DNA from 2 places in the Desulfobacter hydrogenophilus genome. Region 1 is predicted to be linked to the other one. Evidence: riboswitches for the same ligand, from Rfam matches in the RefSeq annotation. Region 1 holds a riboswitch; the other holds the start of a gene.
The links. Region 1 has a riboswitch for cobalamin ahead of EYB58_RS07365 (TonB-dependent receptor). Riboswitches for the same ligand answer to the same signal wherever they lie in the genome.

Region 1 (8,358 bases):
ACGACACTGTTAAACCCGGGGGGATTGTATTTATTAACTCATCACTGATTCCGATCAGAAGCCAGCGCAAGGATGTGGTCGAGCTGGCGGTGCCGGTCAATGATATCGCCATTGAGGCCGGATCTGTCAGAGCCGCCAACATCGTTGCCTTGGCCGCATTTGCAGCCAAAAGCAAGGTGGTGGATCTGGATCTTTTAAAAAAATGCATCAAGGAAGAATTTGCCGCCAAAGCAAAAATTATTCCCTTGAACATGGATGCGTTTGACAGGGGGGTAGCTGCCGCCCAGGCATAACCATAATAGGCCTCTAAAAAAACGGACCCAGAAAACACCAAAGGCGGAAAAAAGTGCTTTAGAAGCCTTTCTTCCGCTTTTGGTCGGGGGCTCATAAATTTTAAAAATTTAATTTCACCCCGGCATAGGCGGAAATATCCGCTGTCCCATATCCGCCAACTTCTTCATACTCCTCATCAAATAGATTCTCTATCCGTCCAAAAACCTTCACGTTTTTGCAGATTTGATAAGAGACAGCCAAGTTGACCAGGGTATAGGCGTCCAGCTTTTCATCGCCGTCATCTCTTTCGCTGACATAGACTGAAGTGAAATGGATCTGCAGATGCTTAGTGGGATAAAAATTTAGATCAGCTGTACCTTTATGCAGTGGGCGTCTGTCGAGCCGGTCTCCATTATCATCCTCAGTGTCGGTATACGTATAGCCAAGCTGCATATTAAAATAATCACAGGGATGCCAGGCAATTGTTGATTCAATGCCTTGGGTTCTTATTCCATCAATGTTCTGATAGGTCCAGCTGTTATTATCCCAATCAATGAAATTATCAATATCATTCCAAAACCAGGAAAGTCCTATAACAATTTGTTTATCCATGAACGATTGTTCAACGCCGATATCATATCCAATACTCTCTTCGGGCTCAAGATCTTCAGTTCCATAATACTCATGTCGATGGTCATGTTAAATTGAGCCAAAAATGGTCATTTAAAACTGAGCCACTAGGGAATTAAACAGGGGGGACCGCAGGATCACTCCCCCCTGTTTAATTTCCCGGGTAAATGCCATCCTGGTAATTTTATCTGGGATAACAGTGGAGTGTTTATGAAAAAAAGGAGATCATTTTGGATATACTGGATCTGCACAGGTCCGGCTTGACCCAGCGGGCCATAGCCCGGCGCCTGGGCATAAGCCGTAACACCGTCAAAAAGTATCTTGAAGCCCCGGAAAGTTGCTTAAAAAATCCAAAGTCATACCATCGCACGAGTATTCTTGATCCTTATCACAACACCATCAAGGCCTGGCTTGACGAAGACGAGTATTACACCGCCACCTGGATTTATGACCGTCTTGTCAACCAAGGATATACCGGTAGTTATGAAACCGTGAAGCGAAAGGTCGGTAAATTCAAGAAACAAAAACAAAAAATTGCCTACATGCGCTTTGAGACCGAACCCGGCCACCAGGCCCAGGTGGATTTTGGAGAATTTCAGGTTGAGCTTCCCGATGGCAGTATAAAGAAGCTGTATCTGTTTTCAATGATTCTGGGATATTCCCGGAAAATCTATACAGAATTGATCGAACGATGCGACATGCCAAGCTTTCTTGACTGCCATATACACGCCTTTGAATACTTCGCTGGCGTCTCGGATCAGATACTCTATGATCGCATGAAAAATGTGTATATCGCCAAGCTGACCGGTAAGGACAAGTTTAATTCAACCCTGATAGGATTTGCCGTTCATTACGGATTTGTTCCCAAAGTGGCCCCCGCTTATGCCGCCTGGGTCAAGGGAAAGGTCGAACGTCCTTATACCTTCATCCGGGAAGGCTTTTGGCGGGGATACGGCTTTGTAAACCTGGTTAGGGCCAACAAGAACCTTTGGTCTTGGATTATAAAAAAGGATGAACGGATTCATGGCACGACCCATGAGAAAGTCAGCACCCGGTTTAAGCGGGAGCAGCCACATTTAAATGCACTGCCTCCCCAGACGTTCGACACCTCGTATCGTATTTACCGGCGGGTGTATAAAGACTGCACTGTCCACTTTCAAGGAAATCGCTATGTCACACCCCACACCCTGGTAGGAGAACAGGTCATACTTCGCCCGAAAGATGGTCAGCTACGTATTCTCCAAAACTGTTGGCTGGTAGTTACCTATGAGATTCCATCAACAAAAGGCAATTTGGTGCAGAAGAAGAGATTCTACGAGGACATGAAAAAGGACATTGACATGAATCGGCGCAAATATCACCACGGTAAAAAAGGTAAGGGACGGGCGAAACAGACTATCAGTCCCCAGAAGCCACAATATGACATGGATGTTGAGGTTCGCTCCATCTCTGCATATGAAGAAATAATGCAGGAGGTGTCTTCATGAGTGATACCCTTGTAATGGATCGTATTGAATCCAACCTTAGCCGGCTAAAACTCTCCCGGATCTATGAAGTTTTAGGCAGCCTTGCCAAAACAGCCGAGGAGCAGGGAAAAAGTTATCTGTCTTTTCTGGATGAACTGCTTGAAGAAGAAGTGGCGGCGAAGGAGCAGCGCCGGATCGAAACCGCATTAAGGATATCAGGACTGCCGTATATCAAAAGCATAGATGATTTTGACTTCGCCTTCCAACCCGGTCTGGATAAACAAAAAATCATGGGGCTTTTTGATCTGAGCTTTATCCGTGAAAAAGGCAATGTGATTTTTCTTGGCCCTCCTGGTGTGGGAAAGACGCATCTTGCGATATCACTTGCGTTGAAGGCATGCCAATCGGGCATGAGTATCTATTTTACTAACATGGAAGATTTGATTATCAAGCTGCGAAAGGATCACGAGGCTGGGAAGCCGGGTAAGGGCCGTGGATACTATAAATCGTCCTTGGTCGTCGTTGATGAAGTGGGTTACACGCCCATCACCCGGGAAGAATGCAATTTATTCTTTCGTTTTATTGCCAACCGTTATGAAAAAAACAGCACCATTATCACATCAAATAAGGCGTTCGGAGACTGGACAGAGCTGTTCCATGACCCGATCATAGTGACGGCCATCCTTGATCGACTACTTCACCACAGCGCCGTCGTTAATATTAAGGGTAACAGTTATAGACTGAAAGGTAAAAAGCCATGAATACGGGCAGTATTAAGGATGGGACGAAAATAACCTCAAAAATGACCCTGTTTTTTTGTAAAGCGTTATACACTTATCTAAAAAGTCCTAATACCAGTCATTTTCAGAGATTGTCTTGCCGAAAGGCGGTATCCATATGTTAGAAAAACGTGGAGGGTACAGGGGAAAGCCAAAGCCCAAACTACCACCACACCTAAAGCGGGTTCATGTCAATGCTCGTATACAAAAGTGGATGCTTGATAAGCTCAAAAGAAGAGGTGAAGTTGGAATAGTGTTGGAATATATATTGATTGAAGCCGGTTTTAAATATCATGACCCTTCAACAGAAAAAAACAAAGGAGGTTTATAGAATGAATCGGGGTGGCTCATTTTTGATGACCATAAATGGCTCAATTTCTGGTGCCCATTGACACTTCAAGACGTCCTGTTATTTCATCTGTATTTTGGGTGTCCAGAGTATCTCCAAATTCAGAGTTCCAATTTGCATCGTACGTAAACCCATCCATATCATATTCAGATTCTGCCAAATGAAGATTAAAATTAAGATCTATAATTTCACTGGGGATTGCATTGATCTTCAAGCCTGCACTTTTATTTTCATATCCGTCATTTTCGCTATTTCCATCCTCTTCGCTGGCAGTGGAAAACCCATCGGTTTTTGTACCGGAGACAGTAATCGACGCAGTCACATAATCATTGCCAAAAGAGCCGCCGGCCACGCCACGTTTGGTGCTGTATGAACCGGCTTCAACGGAAACATAACCGGTTGGTTTTTTTGTCCTTTTTTCGTAATTATGTTGATAACACCGCCGATGGCATCAGAACCGTAAAGAACACTCTGGGGGCCCCTGATAACCTCAATACGTTCAATATTATCCGTTGTTAAATTTGACAGATTTGACTCGGCTGCAGGAGCCGAAGGATCTCTAAATTCAATGCCATCGACCAATATCAGGGTATGTTTATTGGCCGTTCCACGCATAAAAATAGAGACCGCTGCACCCTTGGGGCCGGACTGAATCACACTTACACCCGGCACACTGCGCAGAACATCAATCACCTGGATCTGCTGCTTGGCCTCAATTTCTTTTGACGTAATAACGGTAACCGAAGTTCCCAGCTGAGAAATGCGGGTCGGCGTTCTTGTTGCACTGACTACCACATCTTCTAAAACACTTGTTTCCTCTGCCGATGGGTCTGCCCCAAAGGCGTTCAGCGGCGCTAAATAAAGCGCAAAAATAAACACAGATAGTTTCACCACAGGATGTTGCATATTCACTCTCTCCTCGTAATCATCCGGGCATAAAAAAACCGGATCAAAAAAAATTCAATCCGGGATTTCCCAAACTATCTCAGAATCTTTCGTGCCTACCCAGTCCTCGAGGTTATCGACACCTTGCCCAAGCAGGTCTTCTGACTCCCGGGGCTTGCTTTCCCTGCCCCTTCCCAGTACTTTGTACCAGTGGTTTAATGCAGAGACGTATTTCCGGTCACAGCGGCGGGTCCGTTCCTGAATTTCACAGGATTCCCTCTTTAGCAGTTTTTCTTAAAACTGCCATTGTGCTTTTACACACCTGAACAATTTTTTTGTGTTTTTATAACTGATGCACAGAATTTGTCAAACAGATAACAGCTTTTACAACGATTCTGAGAATTCATCTCTCAGAATCTTTCAGGCCGCCAGCCTTGTCTATAAACACCCAGGGCCGGCCGGAGTTGGGATTTCTCCCCACCCGGACAGGGGTCTGGTATACGGTCTGGATATTTTTTCGGGTCAGGACCTGTTCCGGAGCGCCCATAGCATGAATCCGCCCTTTGTCTTTGTCGAGCAGCACCAGATTATCAGAATATTCAGCAGCCAGATTCAAATCATGGATTACCATGAGCACGGTAAGGCCAAGACTGTCCCGCAGTCCGGAAATAAGATCCAGAATTCTGACTTGGTGGGTGATGTCAAGATGCGCTGTGGGTTCATCCAGCACAAGGAATTTAGGTTCCTGGGTTAGCGCCCTTGCAAGGGCAGCCAGTTGGCGCTCCCCGCCTGAAACCTGGTCCATGGCGGAATCGGCAAGGTCCCCGATGCCCGCGACCGTCATAAAATGCCGGGCAAGTTCCCTGTCTTTGCGGGTTTCAAAAAATTGAAACGGTTTGAAAAACGGCAGGCGACCTATCAGTACATAGGCTTGAACCTGCATGGGTAAAGGGTCCAGATTCTGGCGGACCACAGCCATTTGCCGGGCAAGTTCGGCCCGGGTCTGGATGCAGATGTCCTTTCCCTTGAGCACAATTTTTCCCTTAAACGGTTCCAGAGTCCCGCAAACCGTGCGCAGCAGGCTGGTTTTACCGGTGCCGTTGGGACCGATAATTGAAACAATCCGGCCCGTTGGCACATTAAAGCTGATATTGGACAATATCCGACGGTGACCAAAACCCAGGGTGATATCCTGGATTTCTAACAGCGGCGATGGTGTCATATGTCCCCCTTTTTTCTGGAAATAGCCCAGATGAACACCACGCCGCCAATAATGCCGGTAATAACGCCCACAGGCAGTTCCAGCGGCGTGATCACGGTCCGTGCCACCACATCGCACATCAGCAGGAACACGGCACCGGACAGATAGGAGGCCAGTAAAAGTATTCTGTGATCCGGTCCTGTGATCAGGCGCATGAAATGGGGAACAATAAGCCCCACAAACATGATGACGCCTGCCATGGATACGGACAGACCGGTTAGAAACGATGCAATGAGAAAGATGCCTTTCCGGGCCCGGGCCGTATTCACCCCAAGGCCTGCGGCTTCTTCTTCGCCCAAGGCCAAGCCGTTGAGGTCAAAACAGAAAAAATAGGAGAAAAAAAGGCCGGCCAGAGACCCCGTCAGGGCCATGCGGATCAGACGCATGTCCGGTTCATCCAAAGATCCCATAATCCAGAGCACAATGGCCTGGAGATCGTCGGGCCGGGCCAGGGCCATGAGCAGCATGACAAGGGAGGAGGCCACATAGGAGATCATGACGCCGGTAAGCAGCATCCGGTTGGAACGGATATGCCGGGTGCTGCGGTTTAGTCCGTATACCAGAAAAATAACCAGGCTTGCACCGACAAACCCGGATAAAGGATAGGCAATGATGCCGATGACCGCGTAGAGTTTGAACAGGATATTTATGCAGATGCCAAGGGATGCCCCGCCGGAGATCCCAAGGGTATAGGGTTCCACCAGAGGATTTTTAAACAGACCCTGGAGCAGGGTGCCGGCAAGGCCTAATGCCCCGCCCATGGCAATGCCAAGCAGAGTTCTCGGCAGCCTGATGCCCATAAGGATGCTGTATTCGGGACTGCCCGGCCCTGCAGCAATGATTTCCGGGATGTCAAAAAATCGGATACCTGCACTGCCCACGGACAAGGATAGGCCTGCTGTAAACACCAGAAGAATAAACAGGCCCAGGGAGAACAGGCCCCATGACCTGGCATTGGCTTTCAATTGGAGGACCCTTCTGCAGTGCCGATTTCCGGATGAATCAGGGCTGCCACCCGCTGAAGACCGGATGCAAAGCTGGCTGGTGTGGGATGGCAGATCACTTCCGGATCGAGCACGTGAATTTCGTTATTCCCGGCAGATGTCAGGGAAGGAAAATCCATCCACCGTTTTTTCTCAAAAATTGCAGCTTTTTTACTTGTCCCCATGGTGGCCACGAGGATGACATCCGGGTCCTGCTTAATCACCTCTTCACGGGAATAGATGCCGGAGGGTTGATTTTCTGCGATATTAACGGCATTGGCCTGGATAATATATTCATTGATAAACAGATCTTTGTTTACCGTGTGAAGGGGTTTGAGACCAATCTGAATAAATACCCGTCTCGGGCTTAAGCCCGCAACCTGTTCGCGGACTCTGTCCACATCATCGGAGGCCTGTTGCACAAGAGTCTGGGCCTGGGGTGTTTTACCAAGGGCGTCTGCAATTTTCAGGGTAATGACGCACATCTGGTCAAAGGTTTTGGGGTTGCGGATCTCCATGATCCGGATACCCTGGGATCGAAGAATTTTAAGCTGCTTTTCCTTGCTCAAAGGAGAGGAGATCACAAGATCCGGTTCCAGGATGATAATCTTTTCGACATTCATCCGGGTTACGGACCCGATCTTTTCTTTCCGGGCTGCCTCGGGGGGCACTGTACAATAGGAGGTGTCGGCAAGCAGCTGGTCCTGGGCACCCAAAAGGTAAATGGTTTCCGTAATAAAGGGGGACAAAGAGACCACCCGGATAGCCGGGGCAGGCCCTTGGGCTGGGGCCCAGGCCGGAATACAGACCAGGACAGACACCCAGACTAAAAACGTTTTAAAAGGCTTGGGCCTGTCCATTATTCGATATTCTCTCCAACCCGGTCTTTGGCGCCGGTCATAACGGCATTCAACGCTTTTTTGATCACAATGGGAACACGATCATCCCAGATCATATCCATTATATCAATAGGCTGGCCCGCGATCTTTTCCGCAATCTGTCCGCACCACAGGTCAAAGGCGTCGATACTTGAAATCTGACCGCGCTCATAGGCATCGCTTAAGGCTAAGGCGGATGCCATGAATCCTGAAATCTCTTTGTTCAGCAGCAGGTGCTCAACCATGGCATTGAATTCACTTTTCTTTTGCTGACAATTGCACTGGGCCTGGGAGGTGATTTCATAAATGCTGATATTTCGTTCCTTCAGACGCTGGATAACATGGCGGTTGGCCAGAACACCGTTCTGTTTTTCTACGGCATTTCTAACCGCTGCGTAAACCGCCTTTGCAATGAGTTCTCCCATTTTTGAATGGCCGCCTGCATTATCAATAGCGCACCCCTTCCCTTCCACCACCAGGATATTGTCCGTGCCCGTGCCCGTGGCCGGATTTTTCGTCCCGGAGTAGCTTGAACGAATGTCCAAGTCTTCAAGTAGGGCGGTCTTGGCTTCCGTGGCCGAAATAATTGCCCGGGCCATGGCCCGGGGGGTTAGGTGCATGTTGGTGAATATCAATATATTAATGGTGCCCGGTTCATAAAATACGCCTTCATCTGCGCTCATGCGCACAGCATTGGACATAACTCCTGCCGTAACCAGCGCCGTGACTTTCATGTTTTTAAATGTTTCGGTCCGGATGGACAGATTGCCCATATCCGCCCCTGTCGTGAGCAGGGCCGTGGTTTCGGTTTTTCTGCCAATGGCACCAAGGATGCTGGTGCGAACAGAATCTAT
Region 2 (8,358 bases), 2.3 Mb from region 1:
GAAAGTCATGCAGTTGTGTGACGTCGGCAGATTCATATCTCTCAGCCACTTTCAAGGCATTTTGATTGTAATAATCTAACGTTGAATGATCCATGAACCATTATTTTTTGGCGGTCATTCCCTGGAGAATATCCTTGACCTGGTTGCCGTCAGCAAGTTTTCCAAAATGTTTCATCACACTCCCCATGGCCTGCATGGGGCTTTTGATGGTAGATAAATCTATATTGGTTTTTATCCAGACTTCAATCTCTTCTGTGGTCGCCATTTTGGGCAGATAAGATTCTAAAAGTGACAGATAATCAGAAGAGGTCTCTTTTTTAATTTCCAGCACGGTTTTTTCAGATTTGACAAATTTTCGGATGATGTTCTGGATATCTTCATCCGTGATTTCCTCCGGCGTTTTTGTTCGGGTGGATTTTTTTCCGCTCTCAAGGGTGATGGGAACAGTTAGTTCAGGAAACGCGCCCATAATAAGACGCATGGTATCCCTTACAGCTGTATCTTTTTTTAGCATGGCGGCTTTCATATCCTGCCGGATTTTATCATAAAGGGAAATTTCCATTGATGCATCCCATCCATATTGGGCTGTGTGCTCTGCCATTACCTGTATTCTCCTTTAAGGGTTCGATGTTATTGTTACCGCCAATATTTACCACTATCCTGGAGAAATAAACAGAGTGACGATTCAATTCAAAAATGGGTATCATGAGGTAACGCGAAGATTGGTTATTCAACATTGTTATATTTCATGGTCCAGTATACACTTATGACTTAAATGTAGACGTTCTTTAGTTCCGGCTTGTCCAGGTTAGGGAGAAGGGCTTGGATTAATGATTACCGATGAAAGGCGTTTAAACCATGGAATCCTTTGATCAGATTATTAAAACCATATCATTGAGTATGGGGGCGGCATGGGCCGCCGGGATAAATTTGTATGCCACGGTATTTATATTGGGCATTCTGGGTGCCACCGGCAATCTGGTACTGCCCCAGAATCTTGAAATATTATCCGACCCTGTGGTGCTGTGGGCGTCCGGTTTCATGTATTTTGTGGAATTTTTTGCAGATAAAACCCCCCGGGGTGGATACGGGGTGGGATGCCATTCACACCTTTATCCGGATTCCTGCCGGCGTGATGATTGCCGCAGGTGCTGTGGGTGATGTCAATCCTTCTTTGGCCCTTGCTGCCGGAATTCTGGGCGGAGGTCTTGCCACGGGCAGCCATCTGACGAAATCGGGTTCCAGGCTATTGATCAACGCGTCTCCTGAACCCTTTTCCAACTGGGCCGCTTCGGTGCTTGAAGATGTGGCCGTAATCGGTGGCATTCTGATCGCGCTTCATAATCCCATTTTGTTTTTGATTTTTCTGATTGGCTTTATTTGCTTGATTGTATGGCTGCTGCCTAAAATATGGCGGGGTATTAAAATGCTTTTTGCAAAAATTAAAAGTTTTTTCAACAAGGATGCACCCCGGCAGCTTTCGTGATTGCTGATGCCTGAACAGGCTATGTGTGCCGCCCGCATCTTTACTGCAGGCGGGACGCCCGCGCTCCCGGATATAGCAAAATGAGTAAGTTATTTAAGACCCGTTCCTTCGTAGTTGAGATTCATCCTTGCCATCCAGGCGGCAGTCAGGATATTCTCTAATACAATTGATTTTTGGCGTTTCAATGTCGATATAATCTCTGGTGGTTTGATAGTTTTCTGAAAAAAGTTCAATCATATCATGAAGGATTGCTTCCAATCTGCGGTCCTTAAGATAAAAATTGTCTAAGAATATCGTTTAAATTTGGTTTCATAAACCCTATCGAAAACCCTATTGAATGAATTATGGAGCGGTAAAATGCGATACAGGATTTTATTTCTTACTGTATTAATCCTATTAATACTGAGTTTGCAAATTGAAGCGACTGAAAATACGTTCGCTGAAACCTTTCAGACTTTTCCTGAGCCGTTGTCAATCGCTATTGATACAGATTATGCACCTCTGACCCGGATGGATGTTGATGGTAAACCCGCAGGGCTTTTCATCGATATCTGGAAACTATGGTCCAAGAAAACCGGAAAAGAGATTGTCTTTATTCCCGGCAAGTGGAAAGAGACGCTGAGTTATCTGAAAAACGGGCAGGCACGTATTCATTCGGGATTGTTTCACAGTGATTCGCGGTCACAATGGATGTCGTTTTCCCAACCCCTTTTCGGCGTAGGCGCATATTTTTTTTATCCTTTCAATTCAACTAAAATTGACATCAGCGATAAATTGTCAGGAATAAAAATCGGCGTGACAAAAGGTTCCTTCCAAGAAGAATATATTAAAATAAGATATCCTGAAGCCGTCGTGGTCCCATTTACAAACCGGGAAACAATGATTCGGTCTGTGTTATCCCAAAAAACAGATTGTTTTCTAGCAGAAGGCCCTGCCATGGCATCCATTATCAATCGTTTTGGGATGTCTGGACATTTCACGCTCAGCCCGCAGGTTTTTAACCGGACATTTCATGCCGGTGTTTTGAAACAGAATACGCAACTGCTTAGGATCGTAGACAATGGTTTTAACGCCATTTCCAATAGTGAGCTTGCGGAGATTGAGAAACGCTGGATATCTGATCCTGAAAAGCAATATTACAGAAACGATGCCGGCAAAATACGGCTGACCGATATTGAAACGGCATGGATTTCAGATCACCCAAAGATTCGTGTTGGGTTTCCGTCTGATTTTCCACCTTTTTTCTATAACGAAGATGGTGTCCTCAAAGGGATCAGTCCAGACCATCTTAAACTGATCAGTACCTATTCCGGTTTGAAATTTGACTTTATTACCATCCCGGCAAAAAAGCTGTACACTCTTTTACGGAACGGCGCAATTGACATGTCCGTCGGCTTTGAAATTTCAGGGAGTGAGAACGTCACGTTGAATACTTTATCGAGCATGAAAATTAGTTTTGTCGTTGTCGGCCGAAACGATATGCCTGTTGTCAGTGGAATTTCGGCGATGAAAGGTAAAACAATTGCAATCGTTCAGGGGATAGAGATCTATAATAAAATATTAAAAGAGTATCCCACCCTTCAGACCTATCCGGTAAATTCATTCAAAGAAGCGATAGACGCTGTGGTGTCGAAAAAAGCAGATGCGTTGATGGGGGGGCTGCTGATGGTTGGTCATCTCCTGCACAAGTATCCCTCTTTGAAAATTTTAGGTCCTGTCGACATGCCTCCAGAACCGTATGGTTATCTGGTAGGCAACGCGTTGCCGGAACTGGTCAGTATAATGGATAAAACGATTAGCATAATTCCCAAAGAAGATGTGGATGCCATCATACAAAAATGGTTCACGGTTCAGATTGAGCAAAAAATAAACTGGACTGTTATTCTGAAATGGGTCGGCACACTCAGCATCGTCTTTACCATAATCATATTGTTACTTTACCATTGGAACAAAAAACTCACGCTTGAAATTAAAGAACGAAGGCAAGCCGAAAACGCTCTGAAAATAAGCGAATCCAGGTTGAAAAATATTATTGAACACAGTACCAACCTTTTTTATTCACACACATCAGATCACAAAGCAACATTCGTCAGTCCTCAAGTCAGCCAGTACCTTGGCTATGAACCGGAAGAAGTAAGGAACCTCTGGACCGATTTAATTACGGATCATCCCATGAACGCAAAGGCAATTGAATTGACCCAGGAAGCGATTCGAACTGGAAAACGACAGCCCACGTATGAACTTGAGATGCGGCATAAAAACGGCAGGAAAATTATTGTTGAAGTTAGGGAGGCCCCATTAGTTGAGAATGGTTCAGTTACAGCCATCGTCGGTTCGCTTGTGGACATTACCGAACGTAAACAGGCGGAGGATGCACTTAGAGCATCCCATGAGAGATTCTTGACTGTTTTAGACAGTATCGATGCCACGATTTATGTCGCTGACATGGATACATATGAAATATTATTTATGAATAAATACATGGTCAACAGCTTTGGCAGGGATTTCACTGGAGAAACGTGCTGGAAAGTGTTTAGAGGGGAAACGCAACCCTGTTCTTTTTGTACCAATGATAAATTGGTTGATGAAAATGGTAGACCGGATGATGTTTGTGTATGGCAGGATAGAAATCCTTTAACCGGCAAATGGTATATCAACCATGATCGTGCAATAGAATGGACAGATGGAAGACTGGTCAGGATTCAAATTGCTACAGATATTACAGAACTCAAAGAAATGGAGAAAAAATACCAGCAATCTCAAAAAATGGAATCGATCGGACAATTGGCCGGGGGCATTGCACACGATTTTAATAACATACTTTACCCCATTATTGGATTCACCCAATTATCACAGGATGAACTACCCAAAGATCATCCTGTACAGGAAAATTTAACAGATATTTTGGATGGTGCAAAACGTGCCGGAGATTTGGTTAAACGCATTCTCCACTTTTCAAGGCAAAAGGAACCGGAATTGAAGCCAACAATCCTTCAGCCCGTGATTAAAGAAACACTGAAATTGCTAAGAGCCACTATTCCGGCGAATATTAATTTAACGAGCGATCTTTATGATGATCAGGACGCTGTCTTGTGTGATGATTCTGAAATTCATGAAATCCTTTTAAACCTTTGTACGAACGCCTATCATGCAATAACAGAAGATCAAGGTGAGATAATTATTGGTTTGGAAAAACGCAATCCTCCCCACGAATTCGACCTGCCTAAAGGAGAATACCTATGTTTAAGTGTCAAAGATAACGGCATTGGTATTCCCGAAAGTATAAAAGATAAAATTTTTGAACCATACGTCACCACAAAAGAAGTTGGAAAGGGTTCCGGACTGGGGTTGTCGGTTGTATATGGCATTGTTCAAAATTTTAATGGTGGGATAAGTGTTGAAAGCGGACATAAAACCGGAACAATTTTTAAAATTTACTTGCCGATTACCGATCAAGCTTTTGACATTGAAAAAAAGGATTCAATTCGTCTTTCAAGGAAAGCCGGCAATGAACATATTCTATTGGTAGATGATGAAGAATCAATTGTCAAATTGGGAGTGCAAGCGCTTAAAAATAATGGCTATCGTGTAACTGGTCTCCAAGACAGTACCGAAGCATTGAATTTATTCAAAGTTAATCCAGACGATTTCGATCTGGTGATTACTGATATGGCAATGCCCAAAATGATAGGTACTGAACTTTCACAAAAAATATTAGAAATTCGTCCTGACATACCTATTATTATTTGTTCCGGTTACAGTGAAAATTTAAACAAGGAGAAAGCAAAGGACCTCAAGGTTTCAAAATTTCTCGATAAGCCACTTTTACTGACGGATTTAGTAAAAAATGTAAATGAATTACTTGAAAAACAAAAGACATCAATTAAGCCCATGATCGGAATAAAACATTCCAAAATATGATTTAGAATTTTCGTTCGTATTCAAGGCGTGGCAATGGGAGCATATTAATATATGTACCCATTGACACAACGAAGAAGACGGATGAAAAGGCAAACCATAATCATCTGCTCGGGGTATAGTGAACACCTGGAAAAATTTATGAAAGAAGAAAGCCGGGTCAACGTTTTAAAAAAGGATTATAATTCGTATGGGCAACTAAGGCCCATGGTCAAAACCACAGGCAAGTTACATGCGATTGTCTTGTCCTCTCCCCAAAGTACGCTTGACAGGGGAATCTTATTACGCAATCATACATTTTGTGTTGAGGTGCCCGTTTGGGCCTAACAGGGAATCCCGTGAGAATCGGGAGCGGTCCCGCCGCTGTAACCGGGGACAAAACCTGCACATTGCCACTGTTCGTTTTTTTCAAGGCGTATGGGAAGGCGCAGGTATTTGGATGATCCGGGAGCCAGAAGACCTGCCTGAGCTGATGATGTGCGTTATGCGGAGGGAGCTGCTGACGCAGACATAAATATTACAGGGCCAAGAAAACTGGGTGCAGCCCTTCAAGTCATCAAAGGCTTGAAGGGCTGTTTTGTTTTTTGGGGCCGGCCTATATGCGGGATCGCTTCTTTGGGGAGTATGGCGGCAGGAATGTTTGGGCAAATATATTCCTGGCGGTTTTTGTTTTTAACCCGGAGCAGGTGCTGGATGGATTGCCTGCGTTCTTTTAACATCAGGATAATAAGGAGAAGTGGTATGAGAAAGTTGATTTCCGCAGCAGTTATTTTGACCATGGTTTTGTGTGCAGCAAATGCATATGCCCACAAAGAAGTAAGAGATATGAAAAAAGGCATTTTGCTGGTGGCGTTTGGTACCAGTGAAGCGTCTGCAAAGGTTTCTTTTCAAAACATTGAGGCAAAAGTGAAAAAGGCGTTTCCCGGCGTTGATGTGGTGTGGGCTTATACTTCCCATATTATCCGGCATAAACTGACCAAACAGGGTGAGGTTCTTCTTTCCCCGGCCCAGGCCCTGGCCAAAATGATGGATGACGGATATACCCATGTGGCAGTGCAGTCCCTTCACACCATTCCAGGCGAAGAGTACCATGAGCTGACCATGACCGTGAATGGTTTCAGGGCCATGCCCGGTGGTTTTGACAGGCTCATTTTAGGCTTTCCCATGCTGGGTGCCCAGGACACGGTTGGCAAAGCGGTTGATGCGATCATTACCACGCTGCCCAAGGCGCGTAAGGCAAAAGAAGCTGTTGTGCTCATGGGGCATGGCACCCACCATCCGGGAAATATTTATTACTCTGCGATGAACTGGCAGCTTCAGCAAAAAGACCCCAACATTATTATGGGCACCGTGGAAGGGTATCCTGAACTTGGGGATGTCATTGCCTGGCTTAAGGCAAAAAAGGTTAAACAAGTCTGGGTCATGCCCTTTATGTCTGTCGCCGGTGACCATGCCAAAAATGATATGGCCGGCGACGAAGACGATTCCTGGAAGTCCCAGCTTACCAAGGCGGGATTCTCTTGTCAGACCGTACTTAAGGGTACTGCTGAATATGATGCGTTTGCCGACATTTGGGTGGGTCAGTTAGCAAAGGTAATGGCTCACTTTAATTAATCGAAGTTAAAAGGAAACTATTTTTATATGCCGACTGTAACAGGCATAAAAAGTTCTCCCGCCCGGGTGCTGATGGGTCTTGGCTTGCTGCTGGGCGGGGTCATTGTTGTGTCTGCGGCAATGGGCGTGGTTCGCCTGCCCTTTGTGCAGGTGTTGACCGTGATCTGGGAAAAGATTTGCGGCCGGGGCCCTGTGGATGCGCTGGCTTCGGCCATTATCTGGGATGTGCGCCTTCCCAGAATCTTGACGGCCGCCATTGTGGGCGCTGGGCTTTCCATTTCCGGTGTGGTGTTCCAGGGGATTTTGAGAAATCCCCTGGCTGATCCCTATACCCTTGGCATTTCAGCCGGTGCCGCCTTTGGGGCCTGTGTGGCCTTTTTTTTCAACATGAGTTACTTTCAGGGGTTAAGTGTGGGGCTGTGCGCCTTTGCCGGTGCGCTTCTCACTTTGGCTGTGGTGCTCTACCTGTCCGGCGGCACTGCCGGCGGGTATTCATCCAACAACCTGATTCTTTCGGGTATTATCGTTGCCGCCATTCTTTCGGCCGGGATCAGTTTCTTAAAATATGCGGCGGATGAACGGGTATCCGTGATCATTTTCTGGCTCATGGGCAGTTTTTCCGCCAAAACCTGGATGGATGTGGGGCTTTCTCTTTCCTTTGTAAGCATCGGCGTTTTGGTGTGTCTGTGTTTTGGCAGGGACTTGAATCTTATGTCCCTGGGCGACCGGGCTGCTGCTTCCCTTGGCGTGGACGTGAAAAAATCACGCCTAATTCTTTTGGCCGCCGCGTCGCTCATGGCCGCCGTGTGTGTGTCCGTATCCGGTATTATCGGGTTTGTGGGGCTTTTGGTGCCCCATATGATGCGCGGTATCGTGGGGGCGGACAATCAGTGGCTGATGCCGGTCTCTCTTCTGGCCGGGGCGGTGCTGCTGCTGTGCGCGGATACCTTTACCCGTGCCGTATTGACCTCAGAATTGCCCATTGGGGTGCTCACCGCATTGATCGGGGGGCCGTTTTTCTGTTATGTGTTTAAACGGCAGTTTTTCGGAAAACAAAAGTTTTAAGGCCCATGGGATATGCATTAAAGGATGTCTATTTTTCCTATGAAACCCGGGCCATATTTTCAGGGATCAGCCTGGAAATGCAGTCCGGGTGCTTCCATGGTATACTCGGTCCCAACGGCAGTGGGAAAACCACCTTGCTTGACTTGATCGCAGGACATCTGAAACCGGAAAACGGTGATATTCTGCTGGACGGCAGGTGTCTGGATGATTTCAACGCCAATGAACTGGCAAAAAAATGTGCGCTGGTGCCCCAGGATTTCCGGGTGAACTTTCCC

Region 2: another riboswitch for cobalamin. It lies ahead of EYB58_RS20085 (sirohydrochlorin cobaltochelatase); the one in region 1 lies ahead of EYB58_RS07365 (TonB-dependent receptor).

What each region holds. Positions count from the first base shown of each region.
Region 1 is NZ_CP036313.1:1,725,356-1,733,713, forward strand. It holds gene EYB58_RS07335 (2-oxoacid:acceptor oxidoreductase family protein) at 1-293, shown strand, start outside; partial or broken gene EYB58_RS07340 (TonB-dependent receptor domain-containing protein) at 394-945, opposite strand; gene istA (IS21 family transposase) at 1,134-2,390, shown strand; gene istB (IS21-like element helper ATPase IstB) at 2,387-3,130, shown strand; gene EYB58_RS07355 (hypothetical protein) at 3,267-3,479, shown strand; gene EYB58_RS07360 (hypothetical protein) at 3,520-3,849, opposite strand; gene EYB58_RS07365 (TonB-dependent receptor) at 3,816-4,403, opposite strand; cobalamin riboswitch at 4,517-4,723, opposite strand; gene EYB58_RS07370 (ABC transporter ATP-binding protein) at 4,786-5,604, opposite strand; gene EYB58_RS07375 (FecCD family ABC transporter permease) at 5,601-6,608, opposite strand; gene EYB58_RS07380 (ABC transporter substrate-binding protein) at 6,605-7,486, opposite strand; gene EYB58_RS07385 (helical backbone metal receptor) at 7,486-8,358, opposite strand, start outside.
Region 2 is NZ_CP036313.1:4,509,733-4,518,090, reverse strand. It holds gene EYB58_RS20105 (class I SAM-dependent methyltransferase) at 1-94, opposite strand, end outside; gene EYB58_RS20100 (GatB/YqeY domain-containing protein) at 101-601, opposite strand; gene EYB58_RS24535 (DUF4126 domain-containing protein) at 859-1,161, shown strand; gene EYB58_RS20095 (DUF4126 domain-containing protein) at 1,061-1,486, shown strand; gene EYB58_RS23375 (hypothetical protein) at 1,580-1,723, opposite strand; gene EYB58_RS20090 (transporter substrate-binding domain-containing protein) at 1,844-5,407, shown strand; cobalamin riboswitch at 5,695-5,886, shown strand; gene EYB58_RS20085 (sirohydrochlorin cobaltochelatase) at 6,146-7,018, shown strand; gene EYB58_RS20080 (FecCD family ABC transporter permease) at 7,046-8,083, shown strand; gene EYB58_RS20075 (ABC transporter ATP-binding protein) at 8,089-8,358, shown strand, end outside.